Regions from separate parts of the Vibrio echinoideorum genome, predicted to be linked through region 4. Evidence: predicted binding sites of a transcription regulator. Region 4 holds the regulator's gene; each other region holds the start of a gene.
The links. Region 4 encodes CRP, which controls carbon source genes, mostly activating them, when cyclic AMP is high. Its sites were predicted from a motif close to TGTGANNNNNNTCACA; they were not measured.
Positions count from the first base shown of each region.

Region 1: recB (exodeoxyribonuclease V subunit beta) is a predicted target of CRP. The motif match lies at 2,131-2,146, and genes of this name have one in related genera.
Region 2: OCV36_RS02540 (CTP synthase) is a predicted target of CRP. The motif match lies at 6,902-6,917, and genes of this name have one in related genera.
Region 3: OCV36_RS03205 (NupC/NupG family nucleoside CNT transporter) is a predicted target of CRP. The motif match lies at 4,813-4,828, and genes of this name have one in related genera.

Region 1 is NZ_AP025483.1:2,741,341-2,749,141, reverse strand. It holds gene recC (exodeoxyribonuclease V subunit gamma) at 1-1,820, shown strand, start outside; gene OCV36_RS12465 (hypothetical protein) at 1,821-2,003, shown strand; gene recB (exodeoxyribonuclease V subunit beta) at 2,243-5,917, shown strand; gene recD (exodeoxyribonuclease V subunit alpha) at 5,917-7,801, shown strand, end outside.
Region 2 is NZ_AP025483.1:518,876-526,676, reverse strand. It holds gene surE (5'/3'-nucleotidase SurE) at 1-598, opposite strand, end outside; gene truD (tRNA pseudouridine(13) synthase TruD) at 675-1,721, opposite strand; gene ispF (2-C-methyl-D-erythritol 2,4-cyclodiphosphate synthase) at 1,744-2,223, opposite strand; gene ispD (2-C-methyl-D-erythritol 4-phosphate cytidylyltransferase) at 2,226-2,927, opposite strand; gene ftsB (cell division protein FtsB) at 2,927-3,208, opposite strand; gene eno (phosphopyruvate hydratase) at 3,796-5,094, opposite strand; gene OCV36_RS02540 (CTP synthase) at 5,177-6,817, opposite strand; gene mazG (nucleoside triphosphate pyrophosphohydrolase) at 6,968-7,765, opposite strand.
Region 3 is NZ_AP025483.1:667,953-675,753, forward strand. It holds gene OCV36_RS03180 (LysR family transcriptional regulator) at 1-426, shown strand, start outside; gene OCV36_RS03185 (hypothetical protein) at 423-1,112, opposite strand; gene OCV36_RS03190 (thioredoxin domain-containing protein) at 1,209-3,575, opposite strand; gene OCV36_RS03195 (DUF5363 family protein) at 3,820-3,975, shown strand; gene OCV36_RS03200 (TatD family hydrolase) at 3,956-4,768, shown strand; gene OCV36_RS03205 (NupC/NupG family nucleoside CNT transporter) at 4,973-6,235, shown strand; gene deoC (deoxyribose-phosphate aldolase) at 6,759-7,535, shown strand; gene deoA (thymidine phosphorylase) at 7,647-7,801, shown strand, end outside.
Region 4 is NZ_AP025483.1:288,369-296,169, forward strand. It holds gene OCV36_RS01285 (aspartate aminotransferase family protein) at 411-1,622, shown strand; gene astA (arginine N-succinyltransferase) at 1,731-2,750, shown strand; gene astD (succinylglutamate-semialdehyde dehydrogenase) at 2,790-4,247, shown strand; gene OCV36_RS01300 (DUF1338 domain-containing protein) at 4,505-5,296, shown strand; gene crp (cAMP-activated global transcriptional regulator CRP) at 5,473-6,105, opposite strand; gene OCV36_RS01310 (phosphoribulokinase) at 6,345-7,214, opposite strand; gene OCV36_RS01315 (YheU family protein) at 7,292-7,504, opposite strand; gene OCV36_RS01320 (hydrolase) at 7,620-7,801, opposite strand, start outside.

The DNA of each region.
Region 1 (7,801 bases), 1.1 Mb from region 4:
CTGAACACTCTCCGATTGCCGCTTATAACGAAGTTCAAGGTATTAACGCCGAACTTGCTGGTAAGTTAGCGCACTTTATTGATCGTATTGCCCATTACCGCCAACGTTTAACTGAAACACAATCTATCGATATGTGGCGTGAAACCTTGCTGCAAATGATTGATGATTTCTTTGCGGTTGAACTGGAAGGCGAGGTGGTGCTCAAATCGATTCGCGATGCACTTTCGCAACTGAATGAACAGCTTGATGATGCCTTGTATGAACAAGAGTTGTCGCCAAGCATTATCTACCAGTACCTCAATAATAAGTTATCTGGCGCGCGTATTAGCCAGCGATTCTTAGCTGGCCAAGTTAACTTTTGTACCTTGATGCCGATGCGTTCTATTCCGTTCAAAACCGTCTGTTTGTTAGGTATGAATGATGGTGTTTACCCTCGCTCAATGCCGCCAGAAGGTTTTGACTTGATGAACGGGCGCACTCGTCCGGGTGACCGTTCTCGTCGTGATGATGACCGCTACCTATTCTTAGAGGCAATGTTGTCGGCGCAAGAGTGTTTATACATCAGTTATGTCGGCCGTTCGATTCAAGATAATACTGAGCGAGTGCCGTCGGTATTGGTTTCAGAGTTGATTGAATACTGCCAACAGAACTACTGTTTGAGTGACGACCAAGCCTTACCAAGTGATGATTCAGGCATCAACCTGACTCAAGCGATCAGCTTTGAACACACCATGACACCGTTCAGCCCTGCTGCGTTTACTCAAGGTGATGCGAGCCATGTGCTGAGTTACGCCAAAGAATGGCTTCCTGCGGCTAACCGTTCAGGTGAACGCAGTGGTGAATTTAATCGCGCCTTAGATGACTATTTGTTGGGTGCGACGTACCCGTTAGAACTCGATTTGGTTGAGTTACAGCGTTTTTGGCGTTTGCCAGTGCAGTACTTCTTTAATCGCCGTCTAAAAGTGGTGTTTGAGCCGCCACTTCCTGTGATGGAAGACGATGAGCCATTTGTACTTAATGGTTTAGAGAGTTTCCAACTTAAGGATGCTTTGCTGCAAGTGTTACTGGACCACCCTGAAGGCGCAGACGAAGCGGTTCGATTGTTTGTCTCTGAGCAAAAAGCACAGGGCCGATTACCGGTCGGCGCCTTTGGTGATATCGAATTTGAAACCAATCGTGTTCAAGCGGAAGACTTAGCTAAAGAGATTCGATTTGTGAGCGGATCACCGCAGCAAGATCTCGAAGTGAATATCGAATTTGATGTGTTAGGCGAAGGCAAACCTGTTCGTTTGATGGGTTGGTTAACTCAAAACTATCAATCGGGTCTAGTTCGTTTCCGTAGCGGTAAAATACGCTCTCAAGATTATTTGGCAGCGTGGATTGATCATCTATCTTGTGCAGTGATGGGGCACGGAAAAACGACACATATTATTGGCTACGACAGAAAAGAAGGCGTGGTTCACCAAACGCTACAACCTATCGGCGATGCGCTTCAGGCGAAGAGTTTGCTGGCTGAGTTAGTACGACTGTTTTATCAAGGCATGACAGCACCACTGCCTTACTTCCCGAAAACCGCATTGGCTGGCGTTGAGGCTGGCTTTAGCCGTGGTAAGTGGGTCGATGACGAAGAAAAGTCCCTTAAGAAAATGGCCGATACTTTTAATGACAGCTTCGCCTTTACGGGCGAGGGCAGAGATACTTACATCTCTCGAATCTGGCCTAAATGGGACGATGAATTGGCTGCTCAGTCGAGAATGTATTCGACACTTGTGCTGCAGGCGGCAAGGTTGGCTTCTGCCGATCTGGAAGATCAGGAGTAAGTGGCTGTGATCAGCAAGATCGATAACGGGTGCGCTGAATTAATGAAAGACGAAAGAGAGTCGCTGCTAAGCATTTGGGATGCTTACTTTCCTGGTGAAAGAAATCAAGGTGAAGGGAATCAAGATGAAGAGAAGCAAGGTACAGGGAATAAAGTGGCCGCCAGTAAATCATTATTAGTGTAGGGCGTTCGCTGTACGGCCACAGGTCAGAGGGACCATTATTCTGTGGTTCAAAGTAACGCATGAGTATAAAACTCGTAGGCGCTCCTGAACTCGTGGGCGCATAGTAGCGAGGCGATCTGAATTGATCCGTGAGAGAGATCGCACTAACTATTAACAAATTGGCGTAGGACGTAAATTGAATGACGTTTTCTACGCTAGGTCACATTTGTAACAACACATTTATCAGAAGGCAGTAAGGCATGACGACCACAAGCAGTGCTCAGGTAATCGTTCCACAAACACTTGATACCATGACGTTTCCACTTCATGGCGCGCGTTTAATTGAAGCATCAGCGGGTACGGGTAAAACATTTACCATCGCTGGCTTGTATTTGCGCCTACTGCTTGGGCACGGTACCGCTGCGCCGCAAGGTGATCTGACTGAAGTTACTCGACACCATGAGCCACTAACCGTGGACCAAATCTTGGTGGTGACCTTTACTGAAGCCGCAACGGCAGAGCTACGCGATCGTATCCGTGCTCGAATCCATGATGCACGTATTGCGTTTGCTCGCGGGCAAAGTGACGACCCAGTGATTGCTCCTCTGTTACAAGCCATCGATGATCATGCTGGCGCTGCGAAAACTCTGCTCAATGCTGAAAGGCAAATGGATGAAGCCGCTGTATATACCATTCATGGCTTCTGTCAGCGTATGCTGACCCAAAATGCCTTTGAGTCTGGAAGCCGTTTTGATAATGAATTTGTGACCGATGAAAGCCACCTAAAAGCACAAGTGGTCGCCGACTATTGGCGTAAACAGTTCTACCCACTGCCAATTCAACTCGCGGGGGAAGTGCGAAATATTTGGGGCTCTCCCGCTTCATTATTAGCTGACGTAAATCGCTACCTGACAGGGTCTCCGCTGAAGTTGACGGTAGATGCGATGTCGGGTGACCTGCAAACTCTGCACAATCAAAACCTAGACAAAGTGAAGCAACTTAAAGCGCTGTGGTGTGAATCTGAAGTGGACTTTTTGGCTTTGATTTCAGGTTCAGATGTGAACAAGCGCAGCTACACCAAGAAGTCTTTGCCGACTTGGTTAGAAGTGGTGACAGCATGGGCGCAGAGCGACACCCAAGATTACCAGTTCCCAGATAAATTAGAGAAGTTCTCTCAAGCTACTCTGATTGAAAAAACACCGAAAGGCACTGCACCTCAGCACGCGGTGTTTGAAGCGATTGAGAACTTCTTAAACTCTCCAGCAGATCTAAAAGCTCCATTGCTGGCACATGCGATTACTCACTGTCGAACTATGCTAGCTAAGGCTAAACAGCAAAAGCAGTGGTTATCGTTTGATGATTTGCTGACTCAGTTATCCGCGTCCATTGATGTGGATGAGCAGTCATTGTTGGTGGAGCGAATTCGAACCTTATACCCAGTGGCGATGATCGATGAATTCCAAGATACCGATCCGCTGCAGTACAGTATTTTCAGCCGAATTTATCTCGATAACCCGCAGTGTGGTCTGTTTATGATCGGTGACCCGAAGCAGGCAATTTACGGCTTCCGTGGCGCAGATATCTTTACCTATATCAAGGCGAGAAACCAAGTTAGTGCTCACTATACATTGGGGACTAACTGGCGTTCGAGTGCTGATATGGTCAGTGCGGTAAACCAAGTGTTTATGAATTCGGATAGCCCGTTTATCTACGACCAAGATATTCCATTTTTGCCCGTCGCAGCCAGCCCATCGGCTGATAAACGCCAATGGGTAATGAACGGAGAAACTCAGCACGCACTTACCTTTTGGCTGCAAGATGCTGAAGATAAGCCCTTACCAAAAGGCGAATATCACAAAGCCATGGCCGAGGCGACGGCGAGTCAAGTTCAAACCATTCTGACGGCTTCTCAAAACGAACAAGCCTATTTTGATAACGGCAAAAAACAACATGCCGTGAATGCGGGTGATATTGCTGTCTTGGTTCGAACCGGTAGTGAAGGTCGCCTGATTAAGAACGCGCTGTCTGAGCAAGGCATTGCAAGCGTGTATTTGTCTAACCGAGATAGCGTTTTCACCAGCTTGGTCGCACAAGATATTCAACGCTTACTGCAAGCGGTGCTGACGCCAGAAAATGACCGTGCATTGCGCGCGAGTTTAGCGTCGGAGTTGTTTGCTTTGGATGCCGCCTCATTGGATGAACTCAACAACGATGAAGTGGTGTGGGAAAACGTCGTTAACGAATTTCGAGAATACCGTAAGTTATGGCTACAGCGCGGCGTGCTACCAATGCTTCGCAGCGTGATCAGTAAACGACATCTCGCGGAACGTTTACTGGAAGAAGAAAATGGTGAGCGCTCACTCACTGATTTGATGCACATTGGCGAATTGTTGCAACAAGCAAGACAAGAGCTCGACAGTGACTATGGCTTGTTGCGTTGGTTGGCAGAAGCGATATCAGATGCACAAAATGGTTTAGGCGGCAGCGATGACGACATTCAACGCCTTGAATCAGAAAGAAACTTGGTTCAAATCGTTACCATTCATAAGTCGAAAGGCTTGGAATATGACCTCGTATTTTTGCCGTTTGTCGCGAGTTACCGTGAAGCGAGTGAAGGCAAGTTCTACGATCACGAGTCAGATACCACAGTGCTTGATATTACCGGTAGCGATAGTGCCTTAGCACAAGCTGATAAAGAACGATTGGCGGAAGACTTACGTTTAATTTACGTGGCGCTTACTCGTGCTGTTTATGGATGTTTCATTGGCATGGCACCGCTACGTAAAGGGCGTTCAACCAAAGAGCCAACAGGCGTTCACTTGAGTGCTATGGGCTACTTGGTTCAAAACGGACAAGAGCAAGGCATCGCCGAGTTACATCAAGCTCTGTCAGCGATTGAGGGTAAGAATTCAAGCGTATTGCTGTCTGAAACACCAACCGCTCACGAGCAAGTGTTTGTTCAGGCAGAACAAGTGAGTGACGACCTACAGGCTAGCGAACTGAAGGCTTCAATTGACCGAGCTTGGCGTATCACCAGTTACTCGGGGCTTGTAAAACAAGGCAGTCACGGAGCAAGCCATGACGCTACGATTGAGGTGTCTGGCTTCGATATTGATTCAGCCGATGAGCAAGATGAGTCGGAACTGATTGAACCGGAACGTTCTATATTCACGTTCCCTCGCGGTGCTCGCCCTGGTACCTTCTTACATACCTTGTTTGAGGATGTTGAATTTACCGAGCCAGCAACCAGTGACCATAACACGCAAGTAATCACTCACTTGTTAGAGTCAGAGCAATACGAAATCGAATGGTTACCGGTGCTTCAACAGCTTGTTGATACGGTGCTAAACACGGCTTTAGATGGAAAGAACTTAAAGCTGAGTGAGAAAGACTCAACTCAACGACTGGTTGAGATGGAATTCTTGTTGCCGATCGAAGTATTAGCATCCTCTGAACTTAATCAAACCATCCAGTATCACGATCCATTGTCGGCAAAAGCGGGTGATTTAGGCTTTCAAACGGTGCGAGGCATGTTGAAAGGTTTCATCGATTTAGTATTTGAACATAAAGGCAAATACTATGTACTCGACTGGAAATCGAACCACTTAGGTGATGATGTTTCTGTCTACCATGGTGAGGCATTGAAATCGGCGATGGCCGACCACCGTTATGATCTGCAATATCAAATTTATGCTTTGGCGTTGCACCGTTTCTTACGTAGCCGCGTTGCGGATTACAGCTATGAACAACATTTCGGTGGGGTTTATTACTTGTTCCTAAGAGGGATGGATGGTCAATCTCAACAAGGTATTTTCTCGGCTAAACCAACACTGGCTTTGCTCGATGAAATGGATCAATTGATTGACGGTAAAGTAATAGACAGACGTTCAGCACAATTGAATGACAATGAAACTGGACAGATGGGGCTTCTATAATGACAACAACGACCACGATTGATACGACAAACCCTGTAAAGCCAGTTTCACTTATCCCTGATCAGCTCATGGATGTATTGAAGTTCCTTGCGGATAAGGGCTCGATTCGTCAACTGGATTATCAGTTTGCTCGTTTTATTGCGCAGCAAGCAACGAGTTATTCTCAAGAGATCGGCTTTCTTGCTGGGGTTGTAAGCCATGAGTTGGGCAAGGGGCATATCTGTACTCAGCTTATACAGCAGTATACGGTAGGCCCTGAACAAACGGCGGATCTTGCTCAGTTACTTGGGTTGTACGGTGAAACTGCCCTGCAATTGAATCAAAAGTTATTAGGTATGGATTGGGTGGCGGTACTTCAATCGTCAAACCTAGTAGGTACAACCAATGATTGCGTTAAGCCGCTGATGTTTGATGGGCAGCGTGTCTACTTGCAACGTTATTGGAACTACGAAGTTGTGTTGGCTGAGACCTTAAACCGTTTAAGTAAGCCAGTAGAGTTCAATATTGAGCAGAAAAAAGCGCTGACTGAAACGCTCAATCAACTATTCGCACGCAGTTACCATTTTCTGTTCAATGCCTTAGCAAAGGCTGAAGCAAACCAACAAACCTCTCAAGTGTTGCGCCAGCAGTTAGTGTGTGACCATCTAGATATCGTCGATGAACAGGCTTTGGATTGGGGTTCTATCGATCAAGCGATTGTTCAAGCCAAACAAGTGACCGATTTAGATGTACTGGATAGTCTAGTGCCGTTATCTGTCTGTTTGAACTGGCAAAAGGTCGCGGCAGCAGTGGCGTTAAGTCGTCGTTTCGCGGTGATTTCTGGTGGGCCGGGCACGGGTAAAACCACTACGGTAACCAAATTACTATCGGCGATGGTTGAGCAATCGTTAAGCCAAGGTAAAACACCGACGATCAAGCTCGTGGCACCGACAGGTAAAGCGGCGGCACGTTTAACTGAGTCGATTGGTAAAGCGATTGAGCAGCTGCCATTAGCACCTGAAGTGAAGGCCAACATACCGACGGAATCGAGTACCTTGCACAGACTGCTTGGTGCGATTCCGAATCGCGCTGAATTTAGACACAACCGACGCAATCCACTTCACCTTGATATATTGGTGGTGGATGAGGCTTCGATGGTCGACTTATCCATGATGTATAAGCTGGTGGATGCACTCCCTGAACACGCAAGGTTGATTCTGCTTGGGGATAAAGATCAGCTCGCTTCAGTAGAGGCTGGTGCCGTGTTAGGTGATATATGTTCATTCAACTCTGTCGGATATAGTTCAGCTCAAGGCAACTTGATTGCAGAGATGACAGGTTTTGACGCGATAGCCAAACCAAGACAAATCAAAGCTGGAGCGGTTACTCCTCCTGCGATTGCGGATAGCTTGTGTATGCTGCAGAAGAGTTACCGCTTCGATGCGCGTTCAGGTATCGGGCAATTGGCAAAAGCGATCAATAACGGGTCTGCCAGTCAAGTTGACCAAGTTTTTGCTAAAGGATTTGGAGACATTGAAAATCACCCGCTGTCGAGTGATAGCTATAACTTGATGCTGCGAACTTTGGTCAATGAATATGGTGGGTATCTCAATAGAATGAATGTACCGCTAGAAGAGCTAGAAACTCAAGAATCACGCGCAAAATCGGTTCTCGATCTGTTTAGCCAGTGTCGATTACTGTGCTCTATTCGTGAAGGGGATTTTGGTGTTAAAGGCCTCAACCACAGAATCGAAAGGGCACTTGCCGCAAGACGTTTGGTGAATCCACATAACGATGAATTGTGGTATCACGGGCGACCTGTGATGGTAACGCGTAATGATCATGGTTTGGGTTTGTATAATGGTGATATTGGTATCTGTATGCTTGAGGCTGATGCAACGACTT
Region 2 (7,801 bases), 230 kb from region 4:
CAAGCCAATAGATATCATGACCACGAGGGTCTTTTTGCTTAATCATATCTTCAGCATGATGCCGCGCACCTAAGCGTGTCACCTGAGTATCAGACAGTTGTTCCAAGGCTAAATCAGGAACATTAACGTTTAATAGACGATTAGTAGGGATTGGATTTGCTAAATGTTGTTCGACGATACGACGAGCTATAGTCGCCGCTGTCTTAAAATGTTTTTTTCCAACCAGAGAAAACGCCACCGATTGAACACCTAAAAAGTGCCCTTCCATTGCCGCAGCTACCGTACCCGAATAAAGCACGTCATCACCAAGATTTGCACCGTGATTAATGCCCGTTAAAACTAGGTCAGGCATGTCATTTTTTAGAAGTTCATTTAACGCAAAATGTACACAGTCGGTTGGTGTCCCTTGTACCGAATAAGTATTTTTAGCAATCTCTTGAACACGCAGAGGTTGTTCTAAAGTTAATGAATTTGAAGCACCCGAGCGATTACGATCAGGTGCAACAATGATAACTTCAGCAAGATCACATAGTTCATTTGCAAGCTCATGAATACCTTGAGCATGCACACCATCATCGTTGCTGAGTAAAATCTTCATCTTTTATCCTTTCTTTTGTTCCAATTCCAAGTGACTTAAATTCCAATATCAAGTCACTTAGATCCAAGCAGAGTCGTTATTGATCGTAGCTTCTCTCTACGTGTACTTCTTCAACCAGTTCACGAACAATAGCGGTAGCGAAACAACCAGCATCTAAAGAGAACTTGAGAGTCACGTTATCTTCGCTCACTTCCCACGTTAAGCCAGTAGGTTTAAGCGACGCTTCACGGCGGTCATGACGCATACGATTACCGCAAATCAGAGCCATAAGATCAGGTTCAGAATCAAGATGCTTCTGCTCTAAAGCTTGAGGTTCACCCGCTGTTGGCAAAGCATTATCACCAGCTAAAGCGACAGTAACAAATGCAGAGTCGTTCGCAATATCTTGGTTTAACGCTTCAATGTTGTCAGCTGTCACAATAAGTTGAGCACCGTCTTTAAACACGATGTCACCAACCAATGCTGATGCAAAAACACCTTGTTCAATACGGTCTGAAAGGATCAGGTTGTAAATCCACGAGCGTGCTGAAGAAAGATACAAGCTACGCTTATTTTGGTTACGAGTACGTACATTCTCTCGGCCCCAACGGCGAGCCTCAGTAAGGTTATTACCTTCATTACCAAAACGCTGAGCACCGAAGTAATTTGGCACACCTACTTGAGCGACTTTTTCTAAACGTTTTACCACATCATCGCAATCTGTTACTTCAGACAAGGTCAGCTCAAATTGGTTGCCAACTAAATCACCTGGACGTAATTTTTTGTTATGACGTGCAGTCGCTAAAATATCAATGCTTGGGTACTGTGCTAAGAAAGCTGAAAAGTCAGGTTCACCTTTAGGTAAGTGCACACTCAACCACTGTTCTGTAACAGCGTGACGGTCTTTCAAACCCGCCCAGCTCACGTCTTTCGACTTAACACCGCATGCTTTAGCCAGTTCGTTTGCAACGAAACTCGTATTTTCACCCGTTTTACGAATACGAACCATTAGGTGTTCGCCTTCACCAGTGAACTCAAAACCCAAGTCTTCATTAACGACAAAGTGTTCGGCTTTTGCTTTTAGTTTTGCTTTCGCAGTTGGTTTACCGTTTAGGTAAACCAATGAAGATAAAATATCTGACATGCTGTTCTTTTCGTGTTGGTGCTTACGCACTTTTGGTAATTAGGACCACCGCTTCACACGCGATGCCCTCTTTGCGACCTGTAAAACCTAAACGCTCGGTAGTCGTCGCTTTTACATTCACATTACTAATGCTAGTTTCTAAATCTTGTGCAATAGCTTGGCACATAGAGTCTATATGAGGTGCCATTTTAGGAGCTTGCGCCATGATAGTAATATCAGCATTACCGATCTCATAACCTTGCTCTTTGACTCGACGATATACATCTTTAAGCAGTTCACGGCTATCCGCACCTTTCCACTCATCATCAGTATCGGGGAAATGACGACCAATATCACCCGCAGCAATAGCACCTAGCAAAGCGTCACACAACGCATGAAGGGCGACATCTCCGTCTGAATGTGCCATAAGCCCTTGCTCGTAAGGAATGCTCACGCCACCAATAATTACTGGGCCTTCACCGCCAAACTTATGCACATCAAAGCCATGACCAATACGAATCATCATTATTCCTTATTCTGACTTAAATAAAACTCAGCCAAAGCTAAATCTTCAGGCTGAGTAATCTTAAAATTATCTGAACGCCCAGCAATCAATGCTGGTGATAAACCCTTCCACTCAAATGCAGAGGCCTCATCGGTAATCGAAACGCCTTGTTGCAAGGCTTCACTCAAGACTTTCCTTAAAGGCTTAGATCGAAACATCTGAGGGGTAAGCGCATGCCAAAGATCGACACGATCGACCGTGTGTTCAATTTGTCCTTGCACACCACGTTTCATTGTATCGCGAACCGGCGCAGCTAAAATCGCGCCCACATCATGGGTCATGGCCCCAGAGATCAGTTTGTCGATATCGCTCAGCTGGATACAAGGCCTAGCGGCATCATGCACCATCACCCAGTCACTGAGTTGCTGTTGAGCAATATAATCCAGAGCAGAAAGCACCGAATCGGCTCTTTCCGTTCCGCCTGAAACTCTGATCACCTGCGGGTTAAGGTTAAGCGGTAATTCAGGGTAGTAAGGATCATCGTCGCTGACCGCTACCACAACTTTAGACACCTGAGGGTGAGACAACAGTTTTTCAACGGTGTGCTCTAAAATCGTTTTACCGTGAATCTGAAGATATTGTTTGGGACGGTCTGCCTTCATTCGGCTGCCGACGCCCGCAGCGGGGACCACTGCAATAATGCTTTGAAGTTGGTTCGACATTAATGAGATTCCTCACCAATAATACGATAAAACGTTTCGCCTTCTTTCACCATTCCCAGCTCATGACGTGCGCGCTCTTCAATCGCGTCTAAGCCTTGGCGTAGATCGTCGATTTCCGCAAACATCTCAGCATTACGAAGATGAAGCTTTTCATTTACTTGCTGCTGAACTTGGATTTCATTGTTCACACCGTAGTAATCAGAAATACCATTTTTACCGAGCCACAGTGTGTGTTGTAGCCAGCCAAACACTATGAGCAGTACTAAAGCAAAAATTCGCATAACACCTTTCGCCGGTTGAAAAAGAAGGAACTAGAATAAGGCACATATATACCATAATGCGCTTATTGGTGCGAGATATGTGGTGTCAGGGAATCAATAAGTCGAAGAATTATTCGGCAGAATAGTGGGTTGTAAGAATGAGATTCCCACGAACCTCCTCCGTAAAACTAAAAGAATGATAGAACAATCGAAGATAGAGCACTTATCCGCTCGGCTGTTATATCGTCATTCTCAAGAAGGAGGAACGACTGAGTTGGGCATCTATAACGACAAACGTTAATAAGGGATTCCCTACTCCTTCTTTCGTCAGCCAGGGGAATCACGAATTTCAGGCAAAAAAACGCCCTACCGGAGTAGAGCGTTTTTCAAAAGCTTAAGTTAACAATTCGCTAGGCTTTAAGTCTTGAAGAAAGTGCTGAAGAAAGTGCTGACCTTTAACTTCCTTGAGACCGCTTTTGTTGTAAAAGGAGGAACTTTAGAACCTAGAGCTTCTTTCCCTCAGTTTTCTACAGACAAAAAAATGCCCCGCATTAGCGAGGCATTCAAAGCTTAGATTAACAATTCCTTTGGTTTAAAAACCAGAGAGATTATTGACCTTTAACTTCTTTAAGACCGTTGAAAGGAGCTTTAGAACCTAGAGCTTCTTCGATACGGATTAGTTGGTTGTACTTAGCAACACGGTCAGAACGGCTCATAGAACCAGTTTTGATTTGACCTGCAGCTGTACCTACCGCTAGATCAGCGATAGTTGCATCTTCAGTTTCGCCAGAACGGTGAGAGATTACTGCAGTGTAGCCAGCGTCTTTAGCCATCTTGATAGCAGCTAGAGTCTCTGTTAGAGAACCGATTTGGTTGAACTTGATAAGGATAGAGTTAGCTACGCCTTTCTCGATACCTTCAGCAAGAATCTTAGTGTTTGTAACGAATAGATCGTCACCAACGATTTGAAGCTTGTCGCCTAGAAGTTCAGTTTGGTGCTTGAAGCCATCCCAATCTGACTCGTCAAGACCGTCTTCGATAGAAACGATTGGGAAGTTGTTCGCTAGGTCAGCTAGGTAGTGGTTGAACTCTTCAGAAGTGAAAGTTTTACCTTCGCCCTTCATGTTGTAGATACCAGCTTCTTTGTCGAAGAACTCAGATGCAGCACAGTCCATAGCAAGAGTAACGTCTTTACCTAGTTCGTAACCAGCAGCTGCAACAGCTTCTGCGATAACTTCTAGAGCTTCAGCGTTAGACTTAAGGTTAGGAGCGAAACCACCTTCATCACCAACTGCAGTGCTGTAGCCTTTAGACTTAAGTACTTTAGCTAGGTTGTGGAATACTTCAGCGCCGATACGTAGACCTTCTTTAAGAGTTTTAGCGCCAACTGGTTGGATCATGAACTCTTGGATGTCAACGTTGTTATCAGCGTGCTCGCCACCGTTGATGATGTTCATCATTGGTAGAGGCATAGAGAACTGACCAGCAGTACCGTTTAGCTCAGCAATGTGCTCGTATAGAGGCATGCCTTTCGCAGCAGCAGCAGCTTTTGCGTTAGCTAGAGAAACAGCAAGGATAGCGTTAGCGCCAAACTTAGACTTGTTCTCAGTACCGTCTAGATCAAGCATAACTTGGTCAACGTCAGCTTGTGCTTTAGCGTCAGAACCAATTAGAGCTTCAGCGATTGGGCCGTTTACAGCTTCAATAGCTTTAAGAACACCTTTACCTAGGAAACGTGATTTGTCGCCGTCACGTAGCTCAAGAGCTTCGCGAGAACCAGTAGATGCGCCAGATGGAGCAGCAGCCATACCTACGAAACCGCCTTCTAGGTGTACTTCAGCTTCTACAGTTGGGTTACCACGTGAATCGATGATTTCACGACCTAGAACTTTAACGATCTTAGACATTGAATGTTTCCTTCTCGTTGAATATATAAATGTCAAATTTAAAAGGTAGCAGCACAACTTACGCTACTACCTGTATTCCTTTTTACTTTTCTAATTCGCCGCGCTGATATTCACCAGCTGCTTTAACGAAACCTGCAAACAATGGGTGACCATCGCGAGGTGTTGAAGTGAACTCTGGGTGGAATTGAGCAGCAATGAACCATGGGTGGTTAGGGTTCTCAATAACTTCAACCAGTTTCTTGTCCGCAGATAGACCCGATACTTTTAGGCCCGCTTTTTCAATTTGTGGACGAAGATTGTTGTTCACTTCGTAACGGTGACGGTGACGTTCGTGGATCGTCGCACTACCGTATAATTCGTAAGCTTTTGTCCCCTTAGTTAGGTGACAAAGTTGCGAACCTAGGCGCATAGTACCACCTAGATCAGATTTTTCAGTACGCTCTTCAACTTTACCTTCACCGTCAATCCACTCAGTGATTAGGCCAACAACCGGGTATTTAGTTTCTTTGCAGAATTCAGAAGAGTGTGCACCTTCCATTTTCGCAACATTACGAGCGTACTCAATAAGAGCAACTTGCATACCTAGACAGATACCTAAGTAAGGTACTTTGTTTTCACGAGCGTATTGTGCAGCAAGGATCTTACCTTCAACACCACGATCGCCAAAGCCACCAGGAACTAGGATTGCATCTAGGCCTTCTAAAATCTCTACGCCTTTTGACTCAACATCTTGAGAGTCTACGTATTTAATTGTGACGCTTAGGCGGTTTTTCAAGCCTGCGTGCTTAAGTGCTTCATTTACTGATTTGTATGCATCTGGTAGTTCAATGTACTTACCAACCATACCAATCGTTACTTCACCCGTTGGGTTAGCTTCTTCGTAAATTACTTGTTCCCATTCAGACAGATCAGCTTCTGGAGCATCGATACCGAAACGCTTACATACAAGATCATCAGTACCCTGTGCACGGATTAACTGTGGAATCTTGTAGATTGAATCTACGTCTTTCATAGAGATAACTGCTTTTTCTTGTACATTACAAAAAAGAGCAATTTTCTTACGTTCGTTTGCTGGGATAACACGATCTGAACGACAAACTAGAATGTCAGGTTGGATACCAATAGACAGTAGCTCTTTTACAGAGTGTTGCGTTGGCTTAGTTTTAAGCTCACCCGCTGCACCTAAATAAGGAACGAGAGTTAAGTGCATAAACATCGCGCGTTCACGACCTAATTCTACAGCTAACTGACGAATCGCTTCCATGAATGGTAGAGATTCGATATCACCAACAGTACCACCAACTTCAACAAGCGCGATATCGTGGCCTTTAGCACCAGAGATTACGCGTTCTTTAATAGAGTTAGTAATATGTGGAATAACCTGGATAGTTGCACCTAGGTAATCACCGCGACGTTCATTACGTAGAACGTCAGCATAAACACGACCTGCAGTGAAGTTGTTACGCTTGGTCATCTTGGTGCGAATGAATCGCTCATAGTGACCAAGGTCAAGGTCAGTTTCAGCGCCATCTTCCGTAACGAACACTTCACCGTGCTGAGTCGGGCTCATAGTGCCTGGATCAACGTTGATGTAAGGGTCAAGCTTCATCATAGTCACTTTAAGACCACGAGCTTCTAAAATAGCCGCAAGAGATGCTGCTGCAATACCTTTACCTAGAGAGGATACAACCCCGCCAGTAACAAAAATGTAATTTGTCGTCATGTTTAACCTGAAATTGGTTGAATGAGGGAAATGGATTACTTCTGGACGGGATGAAAATATACCAGAAGCCCCTTATCGCCACAACGTGAAATCTATCACACTGCTATTTTTTATTTTTTGCTTCAAATCAATTCATGATAAATGCTTTGGTTATCTTTTCTCCGCCACTTTGACCTCATCCCACATGGAATCAAGCTGTTGTAGAGAAAAATCGGTTAAATTCTTATCTTGTTGGCGAACTATTTGTTCCACCCCTTTAAAACGACGTGAAAATTTCAAGTTCGCTTTTGTCAGAGCCGATTCCGGATTTTTGCCCAGATGTCGAACCAAATTTACCGTTGCAAACAGTAAATCACCCAGTTCTTCTTCAACTAACTCTTCGTTTGGTGTTACTTGAAGCGCTTCTTCTAGCACCTCATCCACTTCCTCTAAAACCTTATCCGCTACTGGTCCAATAGAGTCCCAATCAAAGCCAAATTTTGCGACTTGTTTCTGGATCTTTGTAGCACGCGAAAGTGCAGGCAGAGAGTTTGGTATTGAGTCTAGAATACTTTCCTGAGTTTTTCCTGCCTCTGCTTTTTCTTTGGCTTTTTCAGCTTCCCAATTAGCATTAATTTCTTCGTCGTTAGTAAACTCGGCATCAGAGAATACATGCGGATGGCGGCGTGTCAGTTTCTCATTGATACCGTCTACCACATCAGAAAACTCAAACAAGCCCTGCTCTTTCGCCAATTGGCTATAGAAAATCACTTGAAACAACAGGTCACCTAACTCTTCTTGTAAGTTTGGCCAATCTTTATTGTGAATCGCGTCCACCACCTCATAGGTCTCTTCGATAGTATGCGGCACAATTGTTTCAAAATTTTGTTTTAAATCCCTAGGACAGCCACCTTCTGGATCGCGCAGCTTAGCCATAATCTGTTCAAGTTGTTCAATCGGGTGATTCATCGTTTTCTTCCTATTCACTGTCTTTGATTTTAAATT
Region 3 (7,801 bases), 380 kb from region 4:
CAGGCGAGTCTAGAGTCTGAATTTGCGACTACTGACAGGATTATTCTTATGAGTGACCCTGAAGTGAGTAAATTTGGTGAACGAATTTCCATGGAAGAGTTTCTTGCAGCACGGCATGTAACCTTGAAGCTACTGCGACAAGATACTCAAATTGTCGACTTCCTTTCTGAAAAGAGCTTTACTCGTGATGTGGCGATTGAAGTTCGAAACCTAACGAACTTAATCTTAGCAGTAAAAGGGACCGACTATATTGCAGCTATCCCGGTTAGCATGATCCATTTAGCGAAAACTTTCGGTTTACAAATCCACGAACCTCCATTTGCGATGCGCCCGGTGGAATTCGAATTGTTCTACCACAAAAAGTATCAAACTAATGGGCAACACCAAGAATTACGAGAGAAGATAAAAGAGTTATTAAACAATTAGAAATCGAAGGCTAATCCGAATTCAACGTAATTATCGGCTTCAGGTCTTATGGTGTAAGTGACGGAAGGCTTTATGTATTTTAGGTTTATGAATGTAGCGACTTCGTAGTAGTGGGAGTTTTGTCTTGAACTCAACCTATCGAGGCTTCTATCTTGCCAGTGCCACTCATCGTCTTTAATGCCTATTTCTTGATTGTACTTAACAAGAAAGTCAGCATAGCTAATAGGGCTCCACAGAAAGCCAGCACTATAGTCTATAGAATCTGCAGCTATTTTTTCTACGCATACATTTGACTTACAATACTCTTGATCAAAAGCGTAGTTGTAATTGATATCTCCGATTAAAGTCCAATTATCGTGGATTAGCTTTGCTACGAAAATACCGGTTGTAATCTCATCTTCACTGACTTTTAATGTGTTTTCAGTGTAGTACGTGTCCCCTTGCCAGAATGAATATCCCAACCCTGCTTGCCAGTAGTCTTGAGTATCAACCTCTCCAAAAACACGCAATTTATCATTGATTTGATAGTTTATATCAAGTGTGGCGACTGTCTTATCATTGTCTGGGCTTTGAGATAAGCTGACGGAAAAGATATCTGTAAAACGCTCAATAGATTCAACAAGGGTGTCATTTGCAGATGAATGAAAAGGAAAGGTGGAAGCAAGTATTAGTAGAAGGCGTTTCATAATTAAATTCCGAATCGCTTTCCTTAGCTAGTGAGTAAAAACACCCGATAATAGCGTTTACTATTATCGGGTGAGAGGATTTAACTTGGTTTTAGATTAACCGCGTAAGCGTTGTTGAATGGCGGATTTAGCTTTTTGTAGTTTAGCTGGGTCAATGTTTTTGAGCTTGTTACGGTCGATAGACTTGATACGAGACTTGATTTCGTTGCCATCAATTGGTGTCACCACACCATTAGCGTTGATATGTACTAATTTTCCTTCTGTTGCTGTGTCACCACCTATTCGTACAATTTTGCTGCCATCAGTTTCATTATCGATAACTTTTACATCAAACTTTTTACCAGCCTCTGAGTTATAAGGGTTCACAGTAAGTTGACCATCTTTGTATTCTAGATATGCAACTTCTTCACCGTTAACAGAGAAGTATCCGTAATGACCTTGTTCTTCTTCACGAACACCAGATACTTGGTAGTGATTGTTTTCCATACCACCATCGATGCTTGGCAGTTCATTATCTGGAGTGCCAGGTTTGCCCCAACCTAAGTCAGCAGACTTGATAGCATCAGCAACACGGTCGCCAGAGATGATTTGAGCCATGCCGTTTTCAGCGATATGAACTAGAGAGAGCTCACCACCATTACTGATAACGTAGTACTCAGTGCCACCCATTTGAATGCCAGACATTACTTGCCCATCATTACCAGTAATGACATAACCGTTGTTTACTTTAGAAATTGTGCCGACCGTTTCGCCGTTAACGATAACTTGATCGCCAATAACAGCCACTGCATTTTGCCCCCAGTCACCTTCGCCGTATTCAGGAAGGTCATTGTCTGGTGTGCCTGGTTTGCCCCAACCCAAGTCAGCAGACTTGATAGCATCAGCAACACGGTCGCCAGAGATGATTTGAGCCATGCCGTTTTCAGCGATATGAACTAGAGAGAGCTCACCACCATTACTGATAACGTAGTACTCAGTGCCACCCATTTGAATGCCAGACATTACTTGCCCATCATTACCAGTAATGACATAACCGTTGTTTACTTTAGAAATTGTGCCGACCGTTTCGCCGTTAACGATAACTTGGTCGCCAATAACAGCCACTGCATTTTGCCCCCAGTCACCTTCGCCGTATTCAGGAAGGTCATTGTCTGGTGTGCCTGGTTTGCCCCAACCCAAGTCAGCAGACTTGATAGCATCAGCAACACGGTCGCCAGAGATGATTTGAGCCATGCCGTTTTCAGCGATATGAACTAGAGAGAGCTCACCACCATTACTGATAACGTAGTACTCAGTGCCACCCATTTGAATGCCAGACATTACTTGCCCATCATTACCAGTAATGACATAACCGTTGTTTACTTTAGAAATTGTGCCGACCGTTTCGCCGTTAACGATAACTTGGTCGCCAATAACAGCCACTGCATTTTGCCCCCAGTCACCTTCGCCGTATTCAGGAAGGTCATTGTCTGGTGTGCCTGGTTTGCCCCAACCCAAGTCAGCAGACTTGATAGCATCAGCAACACGGTCGCCAGAGATGATTTGAGCCATGCCGTTTTCAGCGATATGAACTAGAGAGAGCTCACCACCATTACTGATAACGTAGTACTCAGTGCCACCCATTTGAATGCCAGACATTACTTGCCCATCATTACCAGTAATGACATAACCGTTGTTTACTTTAGAAATTGTGCCGACCGTTTCGCCGTTAACGATAACTTGGTCGCCAATAACAGCCACTGCATTTTGCCCCCAGTCACCTTCGCCGTATTCAGGAAGGTCATTGTCTGGTGTGCCTGGTTTGCCCCAACCCAAGTCAGCAGACTTGATAGCATCAGCAACACGGTCGCCAGAGATGATTTGAGCCATGCCGTTTTCAGCGATATGAACTAGAGAGAGCTCACCACCATTACTGATAACGTAGTACTCAGTGCCACCCATTTGAATGCCAGACATTACTTGCCCATCATTACCAGTAATGACATAACCGTTGTTTACTTTAGAAATTGTGCCGACCGTTTCGCCGTTAACGATAACTTGGTCGCCAATAACAGCCACTGCATTTTGCCCCCAGTCACCTTCGCCGTATTCAGGGAGGTCATTGTCTGGGGTAATGTATACGGGGAATGAAGGAGTAGCTTCGTCAGTATCAGAAGATGAACTCGAACTACTTGAAAACAACCCCGCTACTAATGCTGCGGAAGCTGCACCAACAGCTGCCCAAGTACCATTCGATTGTTTCTCGTAGGTCACGTCATCGACAGTAGCTGTCGTGCCTGGAGTTGCATTGGCATATTGTTCGTTTAACTTATACTGGACAGAAGCATCGATAGCGCTTATCTGCCCGTCAATAAGTTGAAGTGTTTGCTGGTTAGCTAGTTCTACGTCAACTTGAGGTGCAGAAGCAAAAACAGGTGCTGCTAATATGCTAGAAATTGAAATGGCTAAGAGTGATGCTTTCATAAAGTAGGATCTCGTTATTGAATGGAGCGTCTTGCTATCAATGCCTCCTTGGCAAGTGCGTTTATTATTCGCTGTGGTGAGATTTTCTACAAGCAAGCCAGCTAGTGTTGATGTATAAATCTAATTTATGTTTTTACGGTTTTAAGGTTGTTTGTTGAGCTTTAATGTAATTTGTATGTGTAGTTTTGATGCTTTGTTTTATGTATTTTTTTTTGTGAGCGTTAAGACAAGACTTGAGGTAAGTATGTTGGGTTGGATAAAAGCTTGGATTAAGAAATACGATAAGTGGTGTGAAGAGCTTGGTTTAACGCCTGAGAACAAGCGCAGTTGTGTTGCTTATCGTCGTGATCCTCAAGGTAAACAAACAGAGAGTAGGGAAGATGACACAGCAAATAAATGACTTTCCGCTGTTTGATACTCATTGCCATGCGGATTTTGAGGCTTTTGAGCAAGGTTATACACCGGATCAAAGTATTGATAGCTATCTTAAAGAAGCGAAACAAGCGCAAGTCGAAAAGTTAATCATCCCTTCTATTGGCCAAAGTAACTGGAGGAAGCTCGATAAAATCGCCAAATCTTACTCTAATGTTTACTACGCCTTAGGTTTCCATCCTTACTTTTTAGAGCAAGCCAATGACGAGCAATTCTCAGATCTTCGCCAATTACTCTCATCAAAAAACAGTCAATGCGTTGCGATAGGAGAGTGTGGTCTCGACTTTTTTGTCGATGTCGAGCGGGAGAAGCAAGAGCGCTTTTTTATCCAACAAATGGAGCTAGCGAAGGCATTTGAGCTGCCTTTGATCATCCATGAGAGGAAGTCTTATAACCGACTCATTGAACTATTAAAGCAGCACAAGTTCACTTTTGGTGGGGTGATTCACGGTTTTTCTGGGAGTGAGCAGCAAGCTTTGGCGTGGATCAAGCTCGGTTTCTATATTGGTGTCGGTGGAACGATTACTTACCCAAGAGCACAAAAAACACGCACAACCATCGCAAAACTGCCTCTTGAATGCTTGGTATTGGAAACGGATGCTCCGGACATGCCCATGTATGGAAACCAAGGAAATGTTAATCATTCCAAACATTTAGTTACGATCTTAAATGAACTATTTTTGCTTAGAAAAGAGCCAAAGCAATCGGTTGCAGCGCAAATTTGGCAAAATAGCCATCGTGCATTCGGTATATGTGAATAAAATCGAAGGTTTTTGTTTATCGTTTGCGTAAATTGCACTGAGCTTGTGATTTGGTTCACATTTGCGTGTGAATGGTACATGAATCTTGTACGAAAGTGTGAGGACGGCATTACTTTATTAGTGGTCGCATGAGTATAATTGCCTCCGCTTTATAGCCCCATTTTGTAACACGCCAATAAATAACTAATAAGGAAGTCATAAACTATGAGCCTGTTTATGAGCCTCGTCGGAATGGTTGCACTGATTGCAATCGCAGTACTACTATCCGACAACCGCAAAGCAATTAATATCAGAACAGTGGGTGGCGCTTTCGCTATCCAATTCGCACTTGGTGCATTCGTACTTTACATCCCTTGGGGTCGTGATCTACTTGCAGGTTTCTCTGCTGGTGTAGCAAACGTGATCGACTACGGTAAAGATGGTACTGGCTTCCTATTTGGTAGCCTTGTTAACTTCTCAGTTGACGGTATCGGTTTCATCTTTGCATTCCAAGTTCTACCAACACTAATCTTCTTCTCTGCTCTTATCTCTGTACTTTACTACATTGGTGCGATGCAAGTTGTAATCAAGGTTCTTGGTGGTGGTCTTCAGAAAGCTCTAGGTACTTCTCGCGCCGAGTCAATGTCTGCAGCAGCAAACATTTTCGTTGGTCAAACTGAAGCACCTCTAGTAGTTCGTCCATTTGTTCCTAAAATGACTAACTCTGAACTATTCGCAGTAATGTGTGGTGGTTTAGCATCTGTTGCTGGTGGTGTACTAGCGGGTTACGCATCTATGGGTGTACCTCTAGAGTACCTAGTAGCAGCGTCATTCATGGCAGCACCTGGTGGTCTACTATTCGCTAAAATCATCAAACCTGAAACTGATGAAGTTGACGAGAACCTAGGTTCAGACATCGACGGTGGCGACGACAAGCCTGCTAACGTTATCGATGCAGCTGCTGGCGGTGCGTCAGTTGGTCTACAACTAGCACTTAACGTTGGTGCAATGCTACTAGCATTCATCGGTCTAATCGCTCTTATCAACGGTATCCTAGGTGGCATCGGTGGTTGGTTCGGTATGGAAAACCTAACTCTAGAACTTCTTCTAGGTTGGATCTTCGCACCGTTAGCATTCATCATTGGTGTTCCATGGGAAGAAGCAACTATTGCTGGTTCTTTCATTGGTCAGAAGACAGTTGTTAACGAATTCGTTGCATACCTAAACTTCGTACCATACATCGGTGACAACGCTCAAATCGTTGAAGCGACTGGTCAAGTAATGTCTGTTAAGACTCAAGCAATTATCTCGTTCGCTCTATGTGGTTTCGCAAACCTTTCTTCAATTGCGATTCTTCTAGGTGGTCTAGGTGGTATTGCTCCAAACCGTCGTCACGACATCGCACGTATGGGTGTTAAAGCGGTTGTAGCTGGTACTCTATCTAACCTGATGGCAGCAACAATTGCTGGCTTCTTCCTGTCTTTCTAATCAGTTAGAAATCGATATATAGACGCCATAATAATATCGCCCCGTAGCAAGAAATTGCTGCGGGGCTTTTTTGTTTTTGGGCCTAGTGATTTTGAGCATTAGCATGAGTGAATGCTTGGAGTCGAAAATGGGTCTAGAATGTTTTTTTGAGATACAAACCGTTTGCGTTCTAAGGAGCACTACAATTTATTGATGGATACCTATAATGTATAAGCTTAAGGGACAGGATGTCTCTTGTTGGCAAGAAAGTAACTGCTTGGATTTATCTAAAGGTTATTCTTCTGGGATTAAGCCAAACTTAGCGATACGCTATAGATGTTAGACACAACATGACTGATTTGTTGTGCCATAGACCAAACTGGTACTGTGCGGTGACAAGGATTGCAATTGATAGCGAAAGTTATCAAGTCTTCAGGGAACCAAGTCCGTTCATTTGTGACTACTGAGCATTACTAAAATATCCATCTATACTGGATGGGTGGCGAAGTAGTTAACTATTTGAATATATTGATCGGAGATAGAAATGAGCGATTTAAAAGCAGCAGCTCTACGTGCACTTAAACTTATGGACCTAACGACGCTAAATGATGACGATACTACTGAAAAAGTAGTGGCGCTTTGTCATGACGCGAAGACTGCAGTTGGTAACACCGCTGCAATCTGTATTTACCCTCGCTTCATCCCAGCCGCTAAGAAGGCGTTGCGTGAGCAAGGTACTCCAGAAGTACGCATCGCGACTGTAACTAACTTCCCTCATGGTAATGACGACATCGAAATTGCTGTTGCAGAAACGAAAGCAGCGGTAGCGTACGGAGCAGACGAAGTTGACGTAGTATTCCCATACCGTGCTCTTATTGCTGGCAACGAAGAAGTTGGCTTTGAGCTAGTTAAGCAATGTAAAGCCGCTTGTGGTGACATCACGCTTAAAGTGATCATCGAAACTGGTGAGCTAAAAGAAGAAGCACTGATCAAGAAAGCTTCTCAGATCTGTATCGAAGCAGGTGCAGACTTCATCAAAACTTCAACAGGTAAAGTGCCAGTAAACGCGACTCCTGAATTCGCGCGCATGATGCTTGAAGTTATTCGTGACATGGGCGTGGCTAAAACTGTTGGTTTCAAACCAGCTGGTGGCGTACGTACAGCTGAAGATGCTCAAGCTTACCTAGCAATGGCTGATGAGCTACTAGGCGCTGAATGGGCAGACAACATGCACTACCGTTTTGGTGCTTCAAGCCTACTAACTAACCTTCTTAATACATTAGAAGTGACAGACCAGACTGCTGATCCAGCAGCATACTAATTTACCCATTCGGGTATATAACAATTAAGTCTGTTTGATGGAGTGGCGTTAAGTCACTCCATATTACCTCTTTCCCTACACACCATACTCACTAGAGTTTGGGAGGCACTAATGTATCTACCTCAAGAAATTATTCGCAGAAAACGTGATAACGAAGTACTGACCACAGAAGAAATTAACTTTTTCATCCAAGGTGTCGCTAAAAACACGGTTTCTGAAGGCCAAATTGCCGCATTCGCAATGGCTATCTTTTTTAATGAAATGAC
Region 4 (7,801 bases):
ACTTGTTAAGCGTTTAAATTCGGGGCACTACGCCTCTCTATCCCTCTGACGCTGATCACCTTTTATAACATTTCTCCCTCTTCAGGCTAAGTTTTTAGTCTATGCAATATTATTCGCCTTATTTCCTCTCGAACCCAACATACCGCAGTGCCAGTAAGGCTTTGCTGTTGCCTGTCATGCGTTTAGGTAAAAAAAGCTTCATAAAACAGATTAATTGATGCATAAATAGTCATAGGTAGTGATGTTTAGCTGGTAGTGAGTGATGGCTAAAGAATAATCCACTATTGAAAAGGTTAATTAAATGTAAATATAATGCTGCAGCGGGATTATGGCGGGACAAAATATCTTTGTCTCACTTATGAACCATTACGCTTATTTGCGAAGCTTGCGGTATCGAGAAGGAATGTACGATGACAGTGGAAAATAATGTAGAACGTAGTCTTTTTAATGAGGTGATGGTGCCTTGTTATAACCCAATGGAAATGATCCCGGTAAAAGGGGAGGGCGCACGCGTTTGGGACCAACAAGGCCGAGAATATATCGACTTTGCTGGTGGTATCGCTGTGAGCTGTTTGGGTCACTGTCACCCAGCAATGGTGAATGCCGTTACTGAGCAAGCAAATAAGCTTTGGCACTTAAGTAACGTAATGACCAATGAACCTGCATTACGCTTAGCTAAAAAGCTAACAGACGTATGTTTTGCAGAGAAAGTATTCTTCGCTAACTCTGGCGCTGAAGCGAATGAAGCTGCGCTGAAGTTAGCTCGTCGTTGGGCTGCTGACGTTCACGGTCCTGAGAAATCTGAAATCATTGCATTCAAACAAGGTTTCCACGGTCGTACTTTCTTTACAGTAACCGTTGGTGGTCAAGAAGCTTACTCTGATGGTTTCGGTCCTAAACCAGGCGATGTTACGCACCTGCCTTACAACGATATTGCAGCGCTAGAAGCGCACATCTCTGATCGCACTTGTGCAATCATGATGGAACCTCTGCAAGGCGAGGGCGGTATCATCTCTCCAACATCTGAGTTCGTGAACACGGTTCGTGAGCTGTGTGACAAACATAATGCACTGCTTATTTTTGATGAAGTGCAAACAGGTAATGGCCGTACTGGTAACTTTTACGCATACCAAGGCTTAGGTGTTACACCAGACATCCTAAGCACTGCGAAATCACTAGGTGGTGGTTTCCCTATCGGCGCAATGTTAACGACTACAGAACTCGCTACGCACCTTAAAGTCGGTACGCACGGCTCTACTTACGGTGGTAACCCACTGGCGTGTGCTGTTGCTGAAGCGGTTGTTGATGTTGTTAGCCAACCTGAAACTTTGGCAGGCGTGAAAGCGCGTGAAGCAATGTTCCGTGAAGGGCTAGCTAAGATTAACGACAAATACCAAATATTCAGTGAAGTTCGCGGTAAAGGCCTATTGTTAGGCGCTGCGCTGAATGATGAGTGGCAAGGACGTGCACGTGACGTATTAGTAGCTGCAGGCGAACAAGGCCTGATGATATTGGTTGCGGGTGCAAACGTGGTTCGCTTTACGCCATCACTGGTTATCACCACACAAGAAATTGAAGAAGGCTTATCAAAACTAGACAAAGCAATCGCTACGCTAGTTTAGCCTGAGCGGCGTTATAGGAATGTTCGCCATTAGAGCGACTCCTATGACGTTCTGCTAAAGGCCCAAGCTTCTGGTTTTGGGCCTATTTTGCATCTGGAGGGAATATTGATGCTAGTTGTTCGCCCAATTAAACTATCTGATTACGATGCGCTGCATACCTGCGCCGTTGAGTCAGGACACGGATTTACATCTCTTCCGGTTAACGAAGAACTGTTAACCAACCGAATTACTCACTCTGAATATAGTTTCGCTAAACAAGACGTGACCGAACCTGGTGACGAAGGTTACTTGATGGTTGGCTGCGATAGCGAAACTGGAGATGTTGCAGGTACGACCGGCATCGAAGCTTCGATTGGTTGGGATGTACCGTTTTATTCTTATCACATCAGCAAAGTTGTCCATTCATCACAAAAGCTAGGCGTGAACAACGTTGTTAAGCTACTAACTTTCGGCAATAACTACACAGGATGCAGTGAGATCTGCACTCTATTCTTACGCCCTGATTTCCGTGGTGGTTTGAATGGTCGTTTGATGTCGAAGTGTCGATTTTTGATCATGGCAGAGCACCCAGAGCGTTTCTCAAAAACCATTTTTGCTGAGATGCGTGGCGTATCAGATGCAGAAGGTAACTCTCCTTTCTGGCAATGGTTGCAAGAGCACTTTTTCTCGATTGATTTCACGCTCGCCGATTACCTAACCGGTATTGGTAAGAAAGGCTTCATTGCTGACCTGATGCCGAAGTTACCTATCTACGTGAACCTACTAAGCAAAGAAGCTCAGGCGGTGATTGGAGAGGTACATGACAATACGCGCCCTGCACTCAAGCTGCTTGAACGTGAGGGTTTCACTAACCGCGGTTATGTCGACATCTTTGATGCAGGCCCAACGGTTGAGTGTGATTTAAGAAATATCGAATCGGTGCGTAATGCGATTCGTGCTCAAGTGAAAATTGCAGAGCACTCTAGCTCTAAAGACTTCCTAATTGGTAATACCTCGTTTGAGAACTTCCGCGCAGTAGCTGCGAAAGGTGCGTATGACCAAGCAAGCGACACAGTGATTTTATCATCTGAAGTAGCAAGCGCTCTTGAAGTAAAAGAAGGCGAATTTGTTCGCATGTTGGCTCAATAAGAGCGGCGATTATCTGTCGAAGATTTTAAGGGTAGAAGTATGACTCAGTGGATAGCAGGACAGTGGGTGGCAGGTCAAGGTGACGCCATGACATCGGTAAGCCCATACAATAATGAAGTAGTGTGGCAAGGTGATAGTGCAACTCCAGCACAGGTTGAATCTGCAGTATCAGCGGCACGTGAAGCTTTTCTAGTTTGGAAAAAGATGAGCTTTGCAGAGCGTGAAGCGATCGTGTTGAATTTTGCTGAGAAAGTAAAAGAGAACAGCGAAGAAATCGCACAAATCATCGCGAAAGAGACGGGTAAGCCGATTTGGGAAACTCGTACTGAAGCGGGTGCGATGGCAGGTAAAATCGCTATCTCTATTCGTGCTTATCATGAGCGTACTGGTGAGGCTTCACGTGAAGCGGCAGGCAACCAAATCGTACTGCGTCATCGTCCATTAGGCGTAATGGCGGTATTTGGTCCTTACAACTTCCCAGGTCACCTACCTAACGGTCATATTGTTCCAGCATTGCTATCGGGTAATACCGTGGTATTTAAGCCGTCAGAGCAAACACCTTGGACAGGTGAATTTGCGATGAAACTATGGCAAGACGCTGGCCTTCCTGCTGGCGTGATTAACCTAGTGCAAGGCGCTAAAGAGACCGGCATCGCATTGGCTGATGCTAAAGGTCTTGATGGTGTGCTATTTACAGGCAGTGCTAATACTGGTCATATTCTTCACCGTCAATTCGCGGGTCAACCGGGCAAAATGCTGGCGCTAGAGATGGGCGGTAACAATCCAATGGTGATCAGTGACCAATTTGGTGATGCTGACGCAACGGTTTATACCATTATTCAATCGGCTTTCATCAGTGCGGGTCAACGTTGCACCTGTGCACGTCGCTTGTATGTGCCTGTTGGAGAGAAGGGCGATCAACTGCTGGATAAGCTCGTTGCTGCGACCTTGAAGGTTCGCGTCGATCAGCCATTCGCTGAGCCAGCACCCTTCATGGGGCCACAAATTTCTGAAGCTGCGGCTAAATTCATTCTGGACGCACAAGCTAATCTGCAATCGTTAGGCGGTGTAAGCCTAGTAGAAGCAAAGGCGGGTGAAGCGGCGTTTGTTTCTCCGGGCATTATCGATGCAACCAACATTGCTGAACTGCCAGATGAAGAGTACTTCGGTCCATTGCTGCAAGTAGTTCGTTACCAATCGCTAGAGCAAGCGGTTGAATTGGCTAATGACACGCGCTTTGGTTTGTCTGCAGGCCTAGTTTCAACAGACGATTCTGAATGGGAATACTTCGTTGACCATATCCGTGCGGGTATTGTTAATCGTAACCGCCAGCTAACAGGCGCAAGTGGTGATGCTCCATTTGGTGGTCCGGGGGCTTCAGGCAACCTACGCCCAAGTGCGTACTATGCAGCTGACTACTGTGCTTATCCTATGGCTTCAATGGAAGGTGGTGAAACTCAACTGCCAGCGACATTTAGCCCAGGTATTGAGCTTTAGTTTAAGCTCTTAAGCTATAAGTTCATGAATCATAAGCTTATGAGCTCTAGGTTCATGAATAACAGATTCATTCGTTAATTGTGTAATGAGGAAGCGGTGTTATCGCTTCCTTTTTCCATCACGTCCGACACCTAGATTGGGCGGTAGATAATAATAGAACAAGTATGTCACAGGCTGATGGCTGCTGACTCTGTGTCCAGCCTCTCCCTCTCTAATCCAAATTACTAGCTTGCTAGAACCTCTGACAAGGAGTCACCATGACGCCCGATCTACTCTTTAAATCACTATGGGACGATTACATTCACAGGCTTTGCCCATCGGCTGAAAAAGTTCATCATCTGCTGAAAGAAGACGAAGCCCTGATTAATGATCATATTGCACTGCGTACTTTCAATGTTGCACCGCTGGGCATTGAAACACTGGCCAAGCCTTTTCTTGAGCTAGGTTATAAAGCGTGTGGCGATTACTTGTTTGAAAGCAAGAAACTAGTGGCTAAGCACTATGAGCACCCAGACCTAAACCAACCTAAAGTGTTCATTAGTGAGTTGAAGGTCGAAGAATGTTCAAGTGACTTACAACAGATCGTGGCTAAATTGGTTGAGCAAGTCGACGCAAGCAAGCTTCAAAGTCATGAATTCTTGTTTGGTGGTCGCCTTTGGGACTTGAGCTTCGCAGATTTCCAAGTGCTTGCAAAGGAGAGCGAATACGCTTCTTGGTTAGCGGCTCATGGATACGGTGCTAACCACTTTACAGTGAGCGTTAATCAACTCGATGCTTTTGATGAAGTTCAGGCTGTAAATGATTACCTGAGCGAATCAGGTTTCACTATCAATGCATCTGGAGGCCAGGTTAAGGGCTCTCCAGAGGTCTTATTAGAGCAATCATCGACAATGGCAGACAAAGTCCCAGTTTCATTTGTTGAAGGCAATGAGATGATTCCTGGAGGCTTCTATGAGTTTGCTAAGCGTTATGCGATGGCGAATGGTGAGCTTTATACAGGGTTTGTCGCGGCATCGGCTGACAAAATCTTTGAAAGTACCAACGGTTAAAGAAAGATACGAGCACGGGCTTTGCCCTAGAGGTGCGGGTACGCTTCGCTTCGAGAGTGTTTAGAAGAGCGAACTCCTATCTCTAATATCGATTTCCGAATCTGATCTTTAGAAAACAAAAAAGCCACCAAATTTGCATTTGGTGGCTTTCTAATTTTTGGCTCAGTTAATCGAGATTAACGAGTGCCGTATACCACGATAGTTTTACCGTGTGCAGAAATTAAGTTCTGCTCTTCAAGCATCTTCAAGATACGACCTACTGTTTCACGAGAACAACCAACAATTTGGCCAATCTCTTGACGAGTGATCTTGATTTGCATGCCGTCAGGGTGAGTCATTGCATCTGGCTGTTTCGCTAGGTTTAGTAGCGTTTGAGCGATACGACCTGTTACGTCAAGGAACGCTAAGTCACCAACCTTTTGGCTAGTCACTTGTAGACGGTTTGCCATTTGCGCTGAAAGACGCATAAGGATATCTGGGTTCACCTGGATAAGTTGACGGAATTTCTTGAAAGAAATTTCAGCTACTTCACAAGGAGATTTTGCACGAACCCATGCAGTACGCTCTTGGTCTTCTTCGAAGAGGCCAAGTTCACCAATGAAGTCACCTTGGTTTAGGTAAGAAAGAATCATTTCCTTACCTTCTTCGTCTTTGATAAGAACTGCCACAGAACCTTTAACGATGTAGTACAAGGTTTCTGCCTTTTCACCAGCATGAATCAAAGTACTTTTTGATGGGTACTTATGAATATGACAGTGTGAAAGGAACCACTCTAATGTTGGATCGGTTTGGGGTTTACCTAGAACCATAATATCTTACTTCCTCTGCAGGGTATGCTTGCCGCTTTCCGTATTGTAGCTAAGCCTGGATTGACTTGTAGGGTAAGTGCACTTGTTGAGTGCTGCAAGCTATCTTGTGTTTCGTTTAAGAATAGTATCCTTTTTCAGGTACTATTTCTTGATTTTAATCGTGACCAAGCTACGATTTTTTACGCAAAATTGTGCACATGATCACGGTATGAAAAGTAATCAACCAGAATGGCGGTCTGTTAACCTATTTTTCCGGTTTCGATGAGTTGTTGTAGGATTGGCCTTACAATGAGCTCCATAGCAAAACTCATCTTGCCACCTGGCACCACAAGCGTGTTATGGCGAGACATAAATGAGCCATCAATCATAGCCAAAAGATAAGGGAAGTCGACGTTTTTGATGCCGCGCAAACGTATAACTACGAAGCTTTCATCTAAACTTGGTATCCCTTTGGCGTTGAGCGGGTTTGATGTATCTACGGTTGGAACTCGCTGAAAGTTGATATGAGTGCGCGAAAATTGTGGGGTAATGTAGTTCAGATAATCATCCATTGAGCGAACAATTGAGTCCATTACCGCTTCGCGTGAGTGTCCACGATCGCGTGTGTCACGAACGAATTTTTGGATCCACTCAAGGTTTACGATTGGCACCATGCCGATCAGCAAATCGACGTGTTGGGACACATTGATATCCCCATCAACTACACCGCCGTGAAGGCCTTCGTAAAACATCACATCTGAATTTTCAGGGATTTCTTGCCATGGCGTAAAGGTGCCCGGCATTTGGTTGTAAGGAACGGCTTCATCGAAGGTATGTAGGTAGCTACGGACTTTTCCCGTGCCTTCGTTTCCGTATTGACGGAAGAACTCTTCTAATGCGCCAAAATCGTTAGCTTGTGGGCCAAAGTAGCTGATGTGCTTACCTTGCTCGCGCGCCTTACGGATCTCGACATCCATCTCTGGTCGAGTGAAGCGATGGAAACTATCCCCTTCAACCCAAGCGGCCTTCACGTCCATCATATTGAACATTTTGCGGAAGGCTTCTGAGGTAGTGGTGGTGCCGGCTCCAGATGAACCCGTCACCGCAATAATTGGATGTTTAGCGGACATGACAACCCTTGTCTTTTGAGTAACTTACTTGTTAGCAATCGTTTACCACTATAACACGGCTCCTTTATGAGCGCAGCTTAGAAGCGTTTTGTGACTTGGATATCAACGGTTTCATGTAACTCAGAAAACACGATGCTGACTTCCTTTGAGGCTAATTGATGTTTCACTTGGTCAATCTTGTTTTGCAGTGAAACCTCTACGTCACCGTAGTCTGTGCCTTCACGGAGCACGAATTCTTTAATGAGGTTTTCCAGCGTTTCTGGTGCGATGTCTTGCCATGGGATGATCATAAATACTTCTCTCTTTTATGTTCATGGATAGGTTTATTGATGTATTAATGAGTGTGCCTAGTGACGTTGACACTCAGTTTTTGAGCAAAGCTAAGTTATTTACCAAGGCTCGCTATTATGCCGAATCGTGGATACTTTCATAGTAGGCAGGTAAAGCTTCTTCTAACCAAAACCTCGGTTTGAATGTGCTACCCGTAATGAACCCCACATGTCCACCTTTTTGAAACAGACGATAATCGATGTTATCGGGCAGAACGAACTTTGGAATCACGTCGTCTGTCATGAACGGATCATCTT